Linked DNA regions of Humidesulfovibrio mexicanus. The protein of the gene in region 1 interacts with the protein of each later gene in a pairwise test. Links are inferred from orthologs where the notes say so. Each region holds a gene or a part of one and is shown on either strand. Other genes may lie near its edges. The genes, in order: CHB73_RS13475 and ndk.

What was found.
Region 2: the proteins of CHB73_RS13475 (region 1) and ndk interact in binary tests that used the Escherichia coli proteins (3 or more experiments, as listed by UniProt). The link is inferred for Humidesulfovibrio mexicanus from one-to-one orthologs.

What each region holds. Positions count from the first base shown.
Region 1 is NZ_FZOC01000007.1:49,563-57,526, forward strand. What follows is about bases 3,050-5,798. They hold CHB73_RS13475 (5-formyltetrahydrofolate cyclo-ligase), read left to right. Parts: upstream 3,050-3,998; coding sequence 3,999-4,598; downstream 4,599-5,798. Other genes in these bases: CHB73_RS13465 (23S rRNA (pseudouridine(1915)-N(3))-methyltransferase RlmH), read right to left, coding at 3,050-3,144; CHB73_RS13470 (metallophosphoesterase), read right to left, coding at 3,144-3,815; CHB73_RS13480 (polyphenol oxidase family protein), read left to right, coding at 4,609-5,364; CHB73_RS13485 (GrlR family regulatory protein), read left to right, coding at 5,443-5,798. In the rest of the region: CHB73_RS13440 (glycosyltransferase), read right to left, coding at 1-351; CHB73_RS13445 (TraR/DksA family transcriptional regulator), read right to left, coding at 377-730; CHB73_RS13450 (hypothetical protein), read left to right, coding at 979-1,680; CHB73_RS13455 (16S rRNA (guanine(527)-N(7))-methyltransferase RsmG), read left to right, coding at 1,724-2,455; CHB73_RS13460 (hypothetical protein), read right to left, coding at 2,422-2,640; more of CHB73_RS13465, read right to left, coding at 2,671-3,049; more of CHB73_RS13485, read left to right, coding at 5,799-5,829; CHB73_RS13490 (hypothetical protein), read right to left, coding at 5,858-6,088; hisG (ATP phosphoribosyltransferase), read right to left, coding at 6,163-7,041; hisI (phosphoribosyl-AMP cyclohydrolase), read right to left, coding at 7,038-7,415; sulfate respiration complex hexadecaheme cytochrome HmcA, read left to right, coding at 7,806-7,964. UniProt on the Escherichia coli protein: Involved in the removal of 5-formyltetrahydrofolate.
Region 2 is NZ_FZOC01000010.1:21,310-29,425, forward strand. The notes cover bases 355-3,255. They hold ndk (nucleoside-diphosphate kinase), read right to left. Parts: upstream 2,068-3,255; coding sequence 1,642-2,067; downstream 355-1,641. Other genes in these bases: CHB73_RS15550 (CobD/CbiB family cobalamin biosynthesis protein), read left to right, coding at 355-703; proC (pyrroline-5-carboxylate reductase), read right to left, coding at 842-1,636; fliM (flagellar motor switch protein FliM), read right to left, coding at 2,210-3,187. In the rest of the region: more of CHB73_RS15550, read left to right, coding at 1-354; CHB73_RS15570 (divergent polysaccharide deacetylase family protein), read right to left, coding at 3,333-4,232; CHB73_RS15575 (S41 family peptidase), read right to left, coding at 4,525-5,832; CHB73_RS15580 (murein hydrolase activator EnvC family protein), read right to left, coding at 5,875-6,990; CHB73_RS15585 (endonuclease III domain-containing protein), read right to left, coding at 6,987-7,661; CHB73_RS15590 (50S ribosomal protein L11 methyltransferase), read right to left, coding at 7,661-8,116. UniProt on the Escherichia coli protein: Major role in the synthesis of nucleoside triphosphates other than ATP. The ATP gamma phosphate is transferred to the NDP beta phosphate via a ping-pong mechanism, using a phosphorylated active-site intermediate.

The DNA.
Region 1 (7,964 bases):
GAACACGTCCCCGCGCACGCGCTGGATGTCCGCGTGCTGGGCCTCGGTGATGTCGTAGGCCAGCACGTGCAGCTTGCAGCGGTCCTCGGGGAAGTAGGTGGTGATCTCCTCGCTGACGAAGGCGCCGGGCAGGTGGGCGATCTCCAGGGCCCCGGCGATGGTGTTGTGGTCGGTGATGGTGACGAGCCCCATGCCCAGCGCCCGGGCGGTGTCGTAAATAGTGCGCGGGGCGGTGAAGCTCTCCGGGCAGCCCATGCGCTGGAGCACCCATTGGGAGGGCCGCGTGGAGTGGCGCGAGTGCACGTGCAGGTCGATGCAAAAGCGCTGACGGTCGGCTGCTGTTTCTGTCATGCTGGTCTCGCGGCGGCCGTGGGCGTCAGGCGCAGCGCGGCAGCGGGCCGCGCTCCCGGTCGGACTGGCAGTGCACGCACAGCCGCGCCGTGGGGTTGGCGAAAAGCCGCGCCAGGGCGATGTCCTCGCCGCAGTCCTCGCACACGCCGTAGGTCCCGGCGTCCATGCGGGCAAGGGCCTCCTCTATCTCGGCGCGCCGGGCCTCCATGCGGCGGCGCAGCACCAGCTGCATCCCCACCTCCACCACGCGGGAGGCGTACTCGTTTTCATCGGCGCAGGCGTCGAGCCGGGTGGCGTCGTCCATGTCCGGGTCCGGGGCGACAGGGGGCATGAGTCCGTTCAGGGCGTCCATCAACTGCTGGCGAAGGTTCGTCTGCATGGCGTGTCCTCCTGGTTTGGCGGAAGGCCCGGCTGTACCGCCGAGCATGAAGACGGCTATCACGCGCCCGGCGGGCCGTGGTTACCGTGCCGTTACGCCAGGGGAACAAGTGCGCGGCTTCGAGGCGGAGCGGCGAGACCCCGGAGCGAAGCGGGAGTCGGGGCGGCGTTGCCTTGGGAGCGCCTTTGGGCTAGCGTTGCGCCATGCCGTCGGCAGAAAGCCGCCACCGTTCGAGCCAGGAGGAGCCCATGCGCGCACCATTTCCGCTTTCCCGAACCGCGTTCGCGGCCGCACTTGCCGCGCTTCTCGCCGCCGCGCCGCTGGTCTGGCCCGGACAGGCCCATGCCCTGAGCATGGGCGGCCTGTTCGGGTCGCCCGTGGACGCCGAGTTGGTGGGACGGGTGCCCCAGGCCAAGCGCGAGGGCATCAACAAGGCCGAGTTCCTGCTGGCCTGCGCCAAACAGGATCAGGAGCTCGCGGAGCTGAAAGAGGAGTTGGCCGACCGCCAGGACGACCTGGCGAGCCTCTACGCCAAGCTGGCCAAATGCCAGACCCGCGCCGCGGAGATCGCCCTGGACATCGCCAAGATGGAGGCCGTCATGGGCAGCAATCTGGGCAAGGGCGAGGAGAACCGCAAGGTGCTCGACGGGCTTAAGAGCGACCGCGCCGAGAACGACCTGGAATGCCGGGAGCTCAAGTCCAAGATCGGACCAGCCACGCTGATGGTGCGCGACTGGACCAATCGCGTGGCCGCCAAGGAAAAGGCCGTGGCCGAGTTCAAGGCCCGGAGGCCGTCTCTCTCGGGCATCGCCGCCCCGGCCCCTGCGCCCGCTCCGGTGGTTCCCGTGGACGATCCAGTGGAGATCGTCCGGCCCCAGCCCGGCTCTGCCGCGTCCCAGCCAGAAGCCTCGCCAGCGGTTCCGGCGTCCGAGGCCGACCTCAAGAACTAGGCGCACCCGCGCAGTCCCGGCACGCGCCCCGGAGGGGACGCCCATGACCAAGAGACAGAAAGGCGCGGCCGCTGCCGCTCCGTACGCACCCACGCCCGCCGAGACGGCCGCCGAGGCCGCCCGCGCGGGCTTCGAGCTGTCCGCGCCGCAGGCGGAGGCCTTGTCCCGCTACCTGACCCTGCTGCTCAAGTGGAGCCGGGCCATGAACCTGGTGGGCCGCACCGGCTGGCCCGAGGTGTTCCGCGACCTGGCGGCGGACAGCCTGCACCTGGCGCGCTTTCTGGCCGAAGCGGGCCTGCCGCCGAATCCGTTGACCCTGGACCTTGGGGCGGGCGCGGGCCTGCCCGGCATCCCCCTGCGGGTGCTCTGGCCGGAGGGCGAGTACGTGCTGGTGGAACTGCGCGAAAAACGGGCCATTTTCTTGACCCAGGCCGTTGCGGCCGTGCGCTTGGCGCGCACCTTCGTGCTGCACGGCCGGGCCGAGGGCGCCGTGCAGGCCCTGCCGGGCCTTGGGCTTTTGCGTCCGCGCCAGGGCGCGGACCTGGTGCTGAGCCGGGCCTTCATGCCCTGGCCCAGGCTGCTGCCCCTGGCGGCCGGGCTTTTGGGCCCGGACCGCGCAGAGGCAGGCGGCAAACTGGTGGTGCTGGCCAACGAGGCCCCGCCAGCCGCCATCGGGGAGGGCCTGGGCGCGGGCTTCCGGCTGGCCGGGGCGCGGGAGTATCCGGCGGGCGGGGGGCGGCGCTACTTCTGGTTGCTGGAGTTGGACAGGGTCTGAAGCATTCCGCCCTTGAAGATGAGGCGGGTGGCCAGTTCGTCGGCCTGTTCGGCCAGGTCCATGAGCTTCTCCAGGTATTCGAGGATGGCGTGCCGACGGGCCTCGTCCCCGTTTTCGAAGTCAAAGGTCAGGTCGCCGGAGCTGAAGTACTGTTCGAGCTTGTCCAGGTAGGCGGAGTCGAGCATTGTCGCGTCCTTTGGCCGTGGGGGGCCGTTTCAGTCGTGGTGATAGGGCAGGCCCTTGTTGATGCTGGCGGCGCGGTACAGCTGTTCCAGCAGCACCACGCGGGCCAGCTCGTGCGGCAGGGTGATGCGTCCCAGGGAGAACATGGCGCCGCCGTTTTTGGCCCGGCCGCGCAGCTCGTCGGACAGGCCGAAGGCCCCGCCCACGATGAACCAGGGCGTGCGGGCCGCGTCCTCCCAGGCCTTGATGCGCGCCGCGAGCTCCCGGCTGGACCAGGTTTCGCCGCGTTCGTCAAGGAGCACGGGCGTGGCCCCGGCGGGCAGCTTGGCCAAAATGTCGCGGCCCTCGCGCTGGGGTTTTTCCGCAGGCGGGCAGGCGGCCGGGGCGTCCTTGACGGTGACGAAGTCGCAGCGGGCCAGGCGGGAGAGCTTGAGGGCGTACAGCTCGGCCGCGTCGCGCAGGGCGGCCTCGCGGCATTTGCCCACAAACAGGCAGCCCAGCGGCACTAGCGGCGCTCCAGCCGGGCCGAGAGCCTTCCCTCGTCCGCCAGCAGCACCCGCACGAAGCCGCCGTCCCCGGCGAGGCCGGGATTCAGCACATGGCAGCGGCCCAGGCGCTCCTCGCCCTGGCCTTCGTGGATGTGCCCGCAGACGCAGATCTCGGGCTGGGCGGATTCCAGGAAGGCGCGCACGGCCCGGCTGCCGACGCTTACGCCGTTTGGCAGGCGGTCCAGCCCGGTGCCGTGGGGCGCGTTGTGGACCACGGCCAGCACCCGGCCCCCAGGCCCGGCCAGGGCCAGGGCCGCGGCGTGGGCCTGGTCCAGCCAGGCGGCCAGATCCGCCTCGGACGCCTCGCTGGGCGTGTCGAATGGGGTGGGCGTGGACCAGCCGACGCCCATGAGGGCCAGGCCGGGGGCCAGAAGCCGCGCCGCACGGTGGATGTTCGCGCCCTCGGCCTCAAGGAAGCCGGTGACGCCGGGCTCGTCCATGTTGCCTATCTGGGCCAGCACGGCGGGGTTGGCGCGCCGTGCGGCGGCGAGCACCAGTCCGGCCTCGCGCGGGCCGCCCCGGTTGGTCAAATCGCCGGAGATGATGAGCCCGTCGGCCCCGGCCACGCCTGGAATGCCAGCGAACACTCCCGCATCCTCATGCACGTCGCCCAGCACGATCCACTCCATGTTGCGCCTCTTCTGGTTCTCATACGGTGTGGGCATCCACCCGCAGAAATTGGGGAAATCGCTATGTTCCGACTGGGGGACGGGGAATTTTCCCCTTCCATTCGGGGCGGTCATAGCATACACAAAATCACGGCGCAAAGGGTGCGGGGGCGCCCGGAAATCAAGCGTTTTGGGGGGGAGAAGATGACCGATGCGAGCCAGGAGAAGGACCGGCTGCGGAAGAGTCTGGTGGAGCGGCGCATGGCGCTGACGTCTGAAGAGGTGGCCCGCGCCAGCCAGGCCGTGGCCGAGCGCATCCGTGCGCTGCCGGAGTGGAAGAACGCCTGGTCGGTGCTTTTGTACTGGCCCATCAAGAACGAGGTGGACACGCGGCCGCTTCTGGAAGAGCTGTGGGCGCGCGGCGCCAACGCGCTTTTGCCCCGCTGTCGGCCGGAGCAGCCCGGATTCATGGACCTGTGCGCCTGCTCCTGCGAGGAGGATCTGACGGAAGGGTCGTTCAACATCATGGAGCCCGCGGCCTGCTGCGCCACCAGCGAGGACTCCGGCGAGCCTTTTGTGCCCGATCTGGTGCTGGTGCCCGCCGTGGCCTTCGACGCCCACGGCTACCGCTTGGGCTTCGGCGGCGGCTATTACGACCGCCTGCTGGCACGGCCCGAGATGGACGAGGCCGTGACCATCGGCCTGTGCTACGAGTTCCAGCGCCTGCCCGTGCTGCCCACCAACGCCTGGGACGAGCCGGTGCAGGCCGTATGCACCGAGCGCGAGCTCAAGTGGTTCCGGTAGGGGACTGGCGGTGATCGGGACCGTCGAGTTTCGTTTCCCGGGCCTGGAGGGGGTGCGCTGCGTCTTCACCACGCGCAAGGGCGGGGCGAGCCCGCCGCCCTTTGACGGGGCCAACCTGTCCTTTGACGTGGGCGACGATCCGCTGGCCGTGGCGGCCAATCGCCGCGCCCTGGCCGCGCAAATGGGGCCGCAGCTGTGGTGCGAGCTGCGCCAGGTGCATGGCGATGTGCTGCACCTGGACCCCCGTCCAGCGCCGCTTGAGGAATTCGCCGCGCGCGGGGCCGTGCTGGAGGGCGACGCCCTGGCCACGGCCCGGACCGGCGTGGCCCTGTGCATCAAGACCGCGGACTGCCAGCCCATTCTGCTGGCCCATGAGACCGGGCGCTTCGTGGCCGCCCTGCACGCGGGCTGGCGCGGCAACGTGCTGAATTTGCCGGGAACGGCCGTGGCGCGGCTGTGCGCGCGCTACGGCTGCGCGCCGGGCGAGCTCTTCGCCGTGCGCGGCCCCAGCCTCGGCCCGGACAAGGCCCAGTTCCTCAATTTCGCCCAGGAGTTCGGGCAGGAGTTTCTGCCCTATTTCGACCGCCGGGCCGACACCGTGGACTTGTGGCGGCTCACCCGACATCAGCTTGAGCGCGCTGGCCTTGCGCCGGAGCGCGTCTTTGGCCTGGACCGCTGCACCCTGTCCGAGCCGGAGGCCTTCTTCTCGTACCGCGCCGCGCGTAAGACCGGCCGCATGATGTCCGTCATCTGGCGGCAAGATTAAGCTTTTTCCAGAGGGGCGGCTTCACAGGCGGGCGGAAGTGGGGTAAAGCGGATTGCAACCCCGAACCGTGAGGTCCCCATGCTCAAAGGAATCTATCGCGTCGAGTTCCAATCCAGCCTGGCCACAGTGGGCGACGGCATCGTCGTGTTCGACGCCTGCGGCGTGCACGGCGCCAACGACACGCACGTCTACCGCGGCGTGCAGGAGGGCTTTGGCGATGCGCTGCGGCTCGATGTCGAGATCCGGCATCTTCGGGGCGAGAAGTACCCGTCCTTCGGCCCGCTTTCGGCCATCAACCTGGATCTGGAGGTCAGCGAGATGACGCCCGAGGGTTTTCGCGCCGTGGGCGCCGTGCGCGAAGCCAGGAACATCCGGCTGCACGTGTTCGGCCACAAGCTGGCCGACCTGGCGGATCTGGCCGTCTTGACCGGCCCGGAGGACGCGTGCTCCCCGGACGGGGAGTAGCCGCGCGGGCACTGTTTCCGGGAAGGCCTCAGCGTTGCAGGCTGGTGAAGATGGCGATGATGAGCAGCACGATGACGACGCCGAGCAGCAGCTTGACCGACAGCCAACCGGCGGCCTTGGGCTGGGCTGCGTCTGGCGGGGGGGCTGCGGCCGCGCGGGCCTGCGGCGGGGCCAGGCGTTCCAGGGCCTTGCGCTTGCCCCAGCGGTAGCCGAAGAAGACAAGGGCGAGGGCGATGAGCAGTCCGGCCTTGGTGAACATCGGCGCTCCGGTGTGTGAGGGTGGAAATGGACGGGGCGTTCCGGGAATGGCCGAAACGCCCCGCCTTGCGTTGTCTAGATGACCTTGTTCAGCGGGTATTCGATGATGCCTTCCGCACCCAGGGCCTTGAGCTCCGGGATGAGGTCGCGCACGATGCTCTCGTCCACCACGATCTCCACGGACAGCCAGGCCGGATCGGACAGGGCGCTCACCGTGGGCGAGGTGAGGCTGGGCAGCAGCTCGGCCGCCTGGTCCATGCGCGCCTTGGGCATGTTCATCTTGAGCCCCACCATGCGCTCGGCCTTGAGCGCGCCCTGCAAGAGCAGGTTCATCTTCTCGATCTTGGCGCGCTTGAAGGGGTCTTCCCAGGCCTTCTTGTTGGCGATGAGCCGGGTGTTCGTGAGCAACAGGTCCTTGATGATCTTGAGGCCGTGGGCGCGGATGGTGGTGCCGGTCTCGGTCACCTCCACGATGGCGTCGCACAGGCCTTCCACCACCTTGGCCTCGGTGGCGCCCCAGGAAAAGGCGACCTCCACCGGGATGTTGCGCTCTGCGAAGTACTGCTTGGTGAAGTTCACCAGTTCGGTGGCGATCTTCTTGCCCGCCAGGTCCTCCGGGCGGGTGCAGGGGGAGTCTCCGGCCACGGCCAGCACCCAGCGCGCGGGCCGGTTGCTCACCTTGGAGTACACGAGGTCCGAGACGACCACGACGTCGGAATTGTTCTCCAGAATCCAGTCCTTGCCGGTCAAGCCCACGTCGAGGGTGCCCTGCTCCACGTAGATGCTCATCTCCTGGGCGCGGCACATGCTGCAGGCTATCTCGTCGTCGTCGATCTCCGGGAAGTAGTTGCGGGAATGCAGGCGGATCTTCCAGCCGCTTTTTTCGAAGAGTTTTATGGTGGCGTCCTGAAGGCTGCCCTTGGGGATGCCCAGTTTCAGCTTGTTCTCGCTCATTTTCCGTAGACCTCCTTGGGATCGAAGACCATGGGCGAACACTCGCGTACGGCGTCGCCATCGATTTCACGGTAGAAACAGCTCTTGCGGCCTGTGTGGCAAGCCGCCCCGCCCATCTGGGTCACCTGGATCAGCACCGTGTCGGCGTCGCAATCCAGGCGGATGGTATGGACCTTTTGCACGTGTCCGGAGGTGCCGCCCTTGTGCCACAGCGTGTTGCGGCTGCGGCTGTAGTAATGCGCCTCGCCTGTCTCGATGGTTTTGTCCCACGCGGCCTCGTTCATGTAGGCCAGCATGAGCACCTCTCCGGTCTGCGCCTCCTGGGCGATGACCGGCACGAGCCCTCCGCACTTTGCAAAATCCGGTCTGAGCATGAATACCTCGTGAAATGGCGTCCGCGCGGGCCGGTTTGCGGGCCACGCGGCGAGAGCGGGTATACGCAATCGCGCTGGGCTTGTCCAACGCGGCACGGCTGCGCATATTTCATCATGCTGAATATGATATTCCCCATGGCGGACACCGGGAAGGCGCGGCCAGGATTATTTAACGCTCGGAATTTTTAGGAGTATTTATTTCATACCTTGAAAAGGATTTTTGCCGCGAAATTCTTGACTGAACAGTATGAATTGGATAGTCACCGGGAAGCAAAATATCCCCTCGGGTTTTGGCGGAATTTCGCGACGGTCTCTTGCGTGGGAGGCCGCGGGTCTTGTTTCACGGGCTGGGGCGCACCCTCCCAAACGTGCGAGGCAAGGAACAACGACATGGATAGAAGAGTGCTGCTGCTGAGCGCCGGGACCCTGTTCTCCCTGGCCCTGGTCTCCGTCCTGAGCCTGGAAGCGCAGGGAGTGGGAGAGGCGCGGGCCAACGCCGCCGCCAGGGCCGACGTGGTGACCATCGACGCCATGAAGGAGCTGGGCGCG
Region 2 (8,116 bases), on another replicon or contig:
ATATGCCGGGCTTGCTCTTGGCGAGCTTGTGGACAGCGGGCGTGAGGCGCTTGAGCTTGTGGAGGATGACGGGCGGCTCGACGATGCGCGGCTGGCGGTAGGGATGCTGGTGAGCCGGGACACAACGACCATGCAGGCCCCGGAACTGCGCAAGACCCTGGCCGAAACCGTTTCTGAAAACTTTTGCGACGCCTTCGTTGCGCCCCTGTTCTACCTTGTGCTGGGCGGACCTGCCCTCATGTGGGCGTACAAGGCGGTCAGCACCATGGATTCCATGTGGGGCTACCGCACGGAGCGTTTCAACCAACTGGGCTGGGCGGCGGCCCGAGCTGACGATGTTCTGGCGTACCTGCCTGCGCGAGTATCGGCTGTGCTTCTTGTGGGGAGTGGGGCAATTTTGCGTCTGCCCTGGCGCGAGGCCATGGCCCATGTTCGGGCGGAAGCCGCGCGCATGGAGAGCCCCAACGCTGGCTGGCCCATGGCGACATGCGCCTGGCTCCTCGGGGGTGGCATGGGGGGGGCGACGCGGTACTTCGGAGAGATCAAAAACAAGCCGATCCTGGGCCCGCAAGGTGCTCCATGGACTCTAGAAAAACTCAAACAATTATTTAGACTCGTTCTCTTGTCTGGGTTTGCTGGCGTCGTGTTGTTGCAGCTGTGCAAGGTCGTTGTCGTGCGGCATCTGCCATGGCTTTGGCTGTAGCACCGGTCGCGCATCAAAAGAGCAGAGCTGTTTCACAAGAGTTTCACATGTACAGGCGGGCCGCAGCGGCAGCAGCAGGGCACAAAAAAAGGCCGACTGGGCTCAGCGTCCAGTCGGCCTTTTGTCGTTTTAGGAGCGTTAGCCCAGTTCGACGTTGCGGTCGTAAGCCTCGCGCACGGCGTCCACGATGACGCCGCGCATGGCCATGCGGTCGAAGTGCATGGTGGCGCGGATGGTGGACCCGGCCGGGCTGGTGACCATCTCGCGCAGTTCGGCCAAGTGCATCCCGCCTTCTTCGGCCAGCTTGGCCGATCCGCTGAAGAGCGCCTTGACGATGTCCGTGGCCTGTGCGCGGGGCAGGCCCAGGTTTACCCCGGCCTCCACAATGGCGTCCATGACATAGAACACGTACGCCGGCCCGCAACCCGCCACGCTGGTGAAGGCGTCGAAGAGTTTCTCGGGCAGTTCGTGCACCTGGCCCAAAGGTTTGTGCATGGCCCGGATGAAATCTCGGCGCTCTGCATCGAGGCTTGCGTCATCAAAGCACAGGGCGAATACCCCTGCGCCCACCAGGGCCGGGGTGTTGGGCATGATGCGCACCACAGGACAGCGTCCCCCGCAAAGCTCCTGCAGGCGAGCCATGGTGATCCCGGCCGCGATGGACAGCAGGCAGTGCCCGGGGGAGAGCTCCGGAGCGATGTCTTCAAGCGCGGCCGGGAGGTGTTGCGGCTTTACGGCCAGCAGCACGTAACGGCAGTGCTTCACCAGGGTTTTGGGCGAGGGTTCGGCCGTAAGCCCGACCTCGCGGCCCAGCTTTTCAAGCTTGGCCGAGTCCAGGTCGTAGCCATGCACCTGTATGCCCTGTGCGGCCAACCCTTTGATGATGGCCGTGCCCATGTTCCCGACGCCGATGAAGCCGACGCGATTGTTCATTGCCCTTATTCCCCCACGATCTCCAGGGAGCTGAAAAAGTAGGACATTTCGACCTTGGCGGTGTCCGGTCCGTCTGAGCCGTGGCAGGCGTTGGCCTCGATGCTCTTGCCGAACTTCTTGCGGATGGTGCCTTCGGCGGCCTTGGCGGGGTCGGTGGCGCCCATGAGTTCGCGGTAGCGGATAATGGCGTTATCGCCTTCAAGGCAGGACACCACCACCGGTCCGGAAATCATGTATTCCACGAGATCCTTGAAAAAGGGGCGCTCCTTGTGCACGGCGTAGAAGCCCTCGGCCTGGGGGCGGGTGAGCCGGATCATCTTCATGGCCTTAACGGTGAGGCCCGCATCGAGGATCATCTGGATGATGGCGCCGGTCTGTTTTGCGGCGACGGCATCGGGTTTGATGATGGAGAAGGTGCGCTCGGTCGTCATGTGGTGTCCTCCGGTGAATGGTGTATGCGGCGCATGGGCCGCTTGTGTTCGCGTGCAGGGAAATGCACCGCAAACGCGGCGCAAGTCAAGGGCTTTGGCGGTCCGGAAGGGGGCTGCGGATGGGCGAAGACAAAAGCGAAAGCTAGAAGTGCAACTGCTCGTCCTTGATGATCTTGAAGCTCTTGTTGCCTTTTACGCGACCAGGCACGCCATGGAATTTCCGCACGCCTTCGATCTCGACCTCCAGCAGATCCTCCGCATCGGTGTCCAACAGCATGATGTCGCCGACCTCGAGATTCAGAAGTTGCCGTCCTGTGATGCGTGATTTGCCGAGGCGCACAAGAAATTCCACCGGGGTTTCGAGCAGCCGCTCCTTGAAGCGGCTGATCCACACATGGTCCACCTCAAGGCGTTCTGACTGGAAGGAGGCGTGCAGTTTGGAGCGGATGGGCTCCATCGTGGCATACGGCAGGCAGCAGATGAGCGAGCCGATGGCGTTTTCCAACTCCACTTCGAAGGTGATGACGATGACCACATCGCTTGGCGGAACGATGGCGGCGAACTGCGGATTGACCTCGGAGCGCACCACCTCGATGTGCACCTCATGCACGGGCTTCCAGGATTCCTCCATGTTGGAGAGCGCCACCTTGACGACCTTGTCCACGATGGCTTGCTCAATGGGCGTGAAATCGCGCCCTTCCACCTTCGGTTGACTGCCCGCGCCGCCGAAAAAGTTTTCCACCAGGGCGAAGACCAGGCGCGAGTCCACAACCAGCAGGGCATTGCCCCGCAGGGGCTCCATCTTGAAGATGGAGATGCTGGTCGGAACGGGGAGCGAGCGCATGAAATCCCCGAATTTGCTCATGTCGATGGAGATGGGATTGATATCCACGCGTTTGCGCATGGTGTTGGCCAGAGCGTTTGTGCACAGACGAGCGAAACGGTCGTTTACGATTTCCAGGACCGGCATTCGGCCGCGGATGATGCGGTCCTGGTTGGTGAGGTCGAAGGGAACGATGCCGGAGTCATCTTCTGGAATGTCGGGCGTTGTTTCAACTTCTCCGCCGGAAAGACCGCGCAGAAGGGCATCTACTTCATCTTGTTCTAGAATTTTGCTCATGTCCGCCGTTCCTTGTACGCCCGTGGTCCCAGTGGAAGGAAAAAGCCGTTCTGCCGGAAAATGCTAGCAAAAATCGGGCCTAGAGAGATGGCTCGCCAGTTGAATCAAAAGGATAGCCTGAAGACCGCGGAATTGGCAAGGCGCATCATTGCGGCGGCAACGAAGATACGGTGACCACATGAACGGATGGGCTCTTTTTCTTGAGCCAGGCGCGGATGGCGGCAACGGTCTGCTTGTGCGGATGCCCGATGGCGATGGCGTGTCCGTGCTTCAGGGCCGCAGCTTCGGCCACGCGCAACTGGGCCACAATGGCGGGCACGGCGAGATCATTGTCCAGAAACACATCGCGCTGGTGCACTTGCAGCCCGATGCGGCGGGCCTCGGCGACCCCGACGCTCTTTGCCGTGGTGCGGCTGTCCAGAAAGAAAAGCCCTTGCCCCTTTATGGCGGACAACGCCGCGCGCATCCCGTAGGTCGACTCCGTAAAGGCCGAGCCCATGTGGTTGTTGACGGCGACGGCTCCAGGCACCCGTGACGCGGCGCGGCGCACAACCTCCTGAATCCTTTCGGCGGTCATGCCGTCAAGCAGCGCATGCGGGCCGGGCGCAACCTTGGGGTAGCCTTTGGGCTGCATGGGGAGGTGGATGAAAATTTCTTTCCCCGCGGATTGCGCAATGTTGAGCACCTGCACCCTGTGGCCGCTGTCGGGCCAGATGGAAAAGGCAATGGGAACGCCAAGCGCGGCCAGATCGCGCGCCACGGCCACATCTTCGCCCATGTCGTCGATGACGATTGCCAGCCGCCCCTTGGCCGGGTGCTTCTCGGCTGGCTCCGGGGTGAGCGGAGTGAGACGCAGCAGCAGGCAGGGCACGCCATCCACGCGCACTTCCCATTCGTCGTGGGCGTTCACATGCAGCGTCACACCGTGAATTTGGGACAGCTTCTTGTCGAGCCCCTGGCGCAGGGAGTGGGAGTCCGCAGGCGGCAGGCGCAGGGCGACAAACGCATAGGGTTCGCCATTGCGCAAGCGTTCTTCGGTCGTCACGACTTTGGGTTCTTGAGCTCCCGGCGCGACTTGGCCCAGCACATGACGAACGGCTTCGGAGGCGAGGGCGGCTCGCGAGGACAAACTGTCCGCCTGTGGAGATTCGGTTGCGTTCTGCATGGATGGGGGAGGTGGGGCGACGCTCCGGGACATCAACAAGCCAACAGCGAGTGCGGCCGCCACGGCCAGGACGATCCACAGGACAAGCCGCTTGCGAGCGGGCGAAAGGCCAGGACCAGGCCGACGTTTCCCGGCCTGGTCCTTGTTGTTGCTGTGCTGTGTCATTGGCTTGCTAGCGAATGTCCCGAATCTTGGGGAGGGTCTTGACCATTTCAAGCCCCAGTCGCAGTTGGTTGTCCTTCTCGATCAGCGCACGCGCGGCATCGCTCTCCTGGCCAGGTTTGGCCGGGGTCTTCTTGCCTTTCTTGGCGCTGCCGTTTTCCAGGTGACGGGAGAAGTCCTTTTCGCGGAACGTGAAGCGGTCTTTGAGGTTCTTGTCCTCGTCAGAGGGAGGTGCGGTGAAGGGAATTTCCAGGTCCGGCACGATGCCCTCGGCCTGAATGGAACGGCCGTTGGGCGTGTAGTACAGGGCGGTGGTGAGCTTGATTCCCGATCCGTCCGGCAGAGAGACTACGGTTTGCACCGAGCCCTTGCCAAAGGTCTTTTCGCCAATGAGCAGGGAACGCTTGCGGTCCTGCAGGGCCCCGGCCACGATTTCCGCTGCGGAGGCGCTCCCCGCGTTGATGAGGGTGACCACCGGCGTTTGCACGAGGTCGTCGGAGGACTTGCGACCGGTAAAGTCGCGGCGCGACTGGGGATCTTTTCCCTGGATATAGACGATGAGCCCATCCTCAAGGAAGGTGTCGGCAACGGTCACGGCCTGTTCAAGCAGACCGCCAGGATTGTTGCGCAGATCAAGCACGATGCCCTGAATGGGGGTCTTCTTGGCGTACTCGGCCAGCTTCTCGCGCAATTCCTTGGTGGTGTGCTCGTTGAAGCGGGTAATGCGGCAGAGCACGTAGCCCTTGTCCAATTCCTGCGTCTTGACGCTGATGATGGGGATGGTGCCGCGGGCGATGGTCACGTCTTCCGGCTGCTGCGCGCCCTTGTGCAGAATGGTCAGGGTGACGGTCGTGCCCTGCGGGCCACGGATTTTTTTCACGGCCTCGGTCATGCCGAGTTCCATGGTGGGGTCGCCGTCAATTTCGAGGATGATGTCCCCGCTTTTGAGGCCGGCCTTGTGGGCGGGGGTGTCCTCAATGGGGGACACCACCACCAATCGACCGTTCTCGGAGCTGATCTCTATGCCGATGCCGTGGAAGGCGCCGCTGGACGAGACCTGCAGTTCCTTGAAGTCTTCGGGGGAGAGGAAGGCCGAGTGGGGGTCGAGCTGCTCAAGCATTCCTTTGATGGAATTTTGAATGAGTTCGGCCTTGGTGACCGGCTTCACATAGTGCGTTTCCACCATGTCGACCACTTGGCTGAACCTGCGCAGGGCCTCGAACTGGTCGTCCTTGGCCGGTGCAGCCCCAAGGGGCGCCGGGGCCACGGTCAGGGTCAAAAGCATGATGAAACAGACAAACCAGATGCCGACGCGCATAGAAATCCTCCAGGGATCGGACCAGGAACGGAACAGCGCCGCCTAATGGGCGGGCATGAGCCACAGCTGCGGATTAATGGGTTTCTGGTGAAAACGCAATTCGAAATAGAGTCCGTTGCCGTGCGCTTCCGGGTAGTACCCTGCGCGGCCTATGGGTTCGTCCTTCTCCACGTCCTGTCCCGGCTCCACGCTGGTCTCAGACAGATAGGCGTACAACGTGTAGTAGTCGCCACCATGGTAGAGGATGACGACCTTGCCCAGGCCGCGCAGCACGTCGTTATGGACCACCTTGCCCCAAAACACGCTGCGAACGGTGGCCGCTTCGCCGGTGGCGATGCCGATGCCCCTGCGGGCGGGCTTGCCTTCTGGCGCGAAGGCCGTCACGACACGGCCTCCAACAGGCCAGGGCAGGGCGGCCTTGAAGGCCTCGAACTTGCGGCCGCGCAGGCTTACCAGCTGGTAGTTGAGCTGTTGAATGGTCTTGAGGATGCCTTGCAGTTCGCCCTCTAGATCGCGACGCTGGGAGTTCACCTGGTTCATGCGCGCATTGAGCGCAAGCCGGTCCTTGAGCAGGGCGTCCTTTTCCGCGTTGACGGCGGCCAACTGCCTGTCGACACGCTGTTCGAGTTCACGCTGGCGTTCCAGCACGCCGGAGAGCTCCTGCTCCTGACGCCGCACATCCTCAAGCATCGCGCGTGCGCGGGCATAGGCCGCGCCGTTCCACTGAAAACGGCGGTCCGCAGAATCCCATCCGTCCGCCAGCCGTGCCCCCTCCTGCATCCCCTGGGCCTGCACGGGCCACAGCAGTTCCAGCAGACGCCGAAGCTCACGCACGGATTTTTCGCGGCGCACGCGCAACTCTTCGTACTGCCCGGCGTGGCGAGCCTCTTCCGCGCGGATGAGGGCAAGCTCCTCCTCCTGCTTGGCGATGCGCGCCTGAGTCGCCTTCATGCGGGTCTCAACCTCTCCCAGCTTGCCCGCCAGGGATTTTTCCCGTGCGGCAAGCCTGCGCACCTCGCCCTTGCGTTCCTCGGCCTTCAGGCGTTCGTTCCGCAAGGTTTTTTCCAGCTGCGCACCCTGTGCCCAGGCCGCGGGCAGCGGCACGGACAGGGCAAAGGCGGCGGCAAGCCAGAGTACGGTCAGGAGGCGCAGAATCATATGGCCATCCGATCCGTATCGGGCAGCAGGGACCGCCCTGGGCACTGTGCGCAAAGGGGGCGCGACTTGTGGCACCACTCTTTGGCGGCGCGCACGATCAGTGCATGAAATTCATTGTAATCTTGAACAGATGCTGGGAGGGAGGATTGGATGATTTCCTGGACCTCGTGGTAGTCGGTCTGCTCCGGGATGAGTTGGTGGCGCGAGAACATGCGCATGGTGTAGGCGTCCACCACGAACGTCTGTTTGCCAAGGGCGTAGCACAGGATGGAGTCCGCGGTTTCCGGGCCGATGCCCCGCACGGCCAGCAGTTTGGGGCGCAACTCCTCCAGGGATTTTCGGGACAGAGCCTCGATGTCGAGGCCAGATTCTTCCTCAAGAAAATCCAGAAAATCTGTCAACCGTTTGGTTTTGATGCGGAAGTACCCTGCTGGGCGGATAAGCTCCTCCAGGCGTGCGGAGGGGAGGGCGCGCAGCCCGCGTTCCGTCATTGCCTGGGCTTGTTTGAGGTTGGCGATGGCCCGCTCAACGTTTTTCCAGTTTGTGTTCTGGGTAAGAATGGCGCCCACCGCCACCTCGAAGGGGGTGTCGCCGGGCCACCAGCGGCTGGGGCCCAAGGCCTCGGCAAAGGCCCGGTACATGCCCCGGATGCGTTCCCCCGAGCGTGACATCAGCTCTCCGCTCCCTCCGCCCTTACGACGTGTGTCCAGAGCAGGCCGCACCATTCGCCTTCGTCGCGCTGCACCGGGTCGGGAAGGCCAAGGCGTTTGTATGCCCGGATGACGTCCTGCGCCTGCTCCACCAGGATGCCAGAAAGCGCCAGGCAACCGCCGGGCGCCAAGTGCGACAGGATGTCCTTGGCCATGAAGATGAGGGGCTTGGACAGGATGTTGGCCACGATGACCTGAAAGCGCTTGTCTTCCGGCAGGGTGGTGATGCCGCCCACGGCGACGGAAAAGGCTTCCGCGACGGCGTTTATCTCGGCGTTTTCCCGTGCGCAGGCAATGGCCTGTGGGTCGATGTCGAGCCCCAGGCCGTGCAGGCCGAGCTTTGCCAGGCCGATGCCCAGGATGCCGGAGCCGGTTCCCAGGTCCAGGAATTCCATACCGGGCGCGATGTGGCCCTC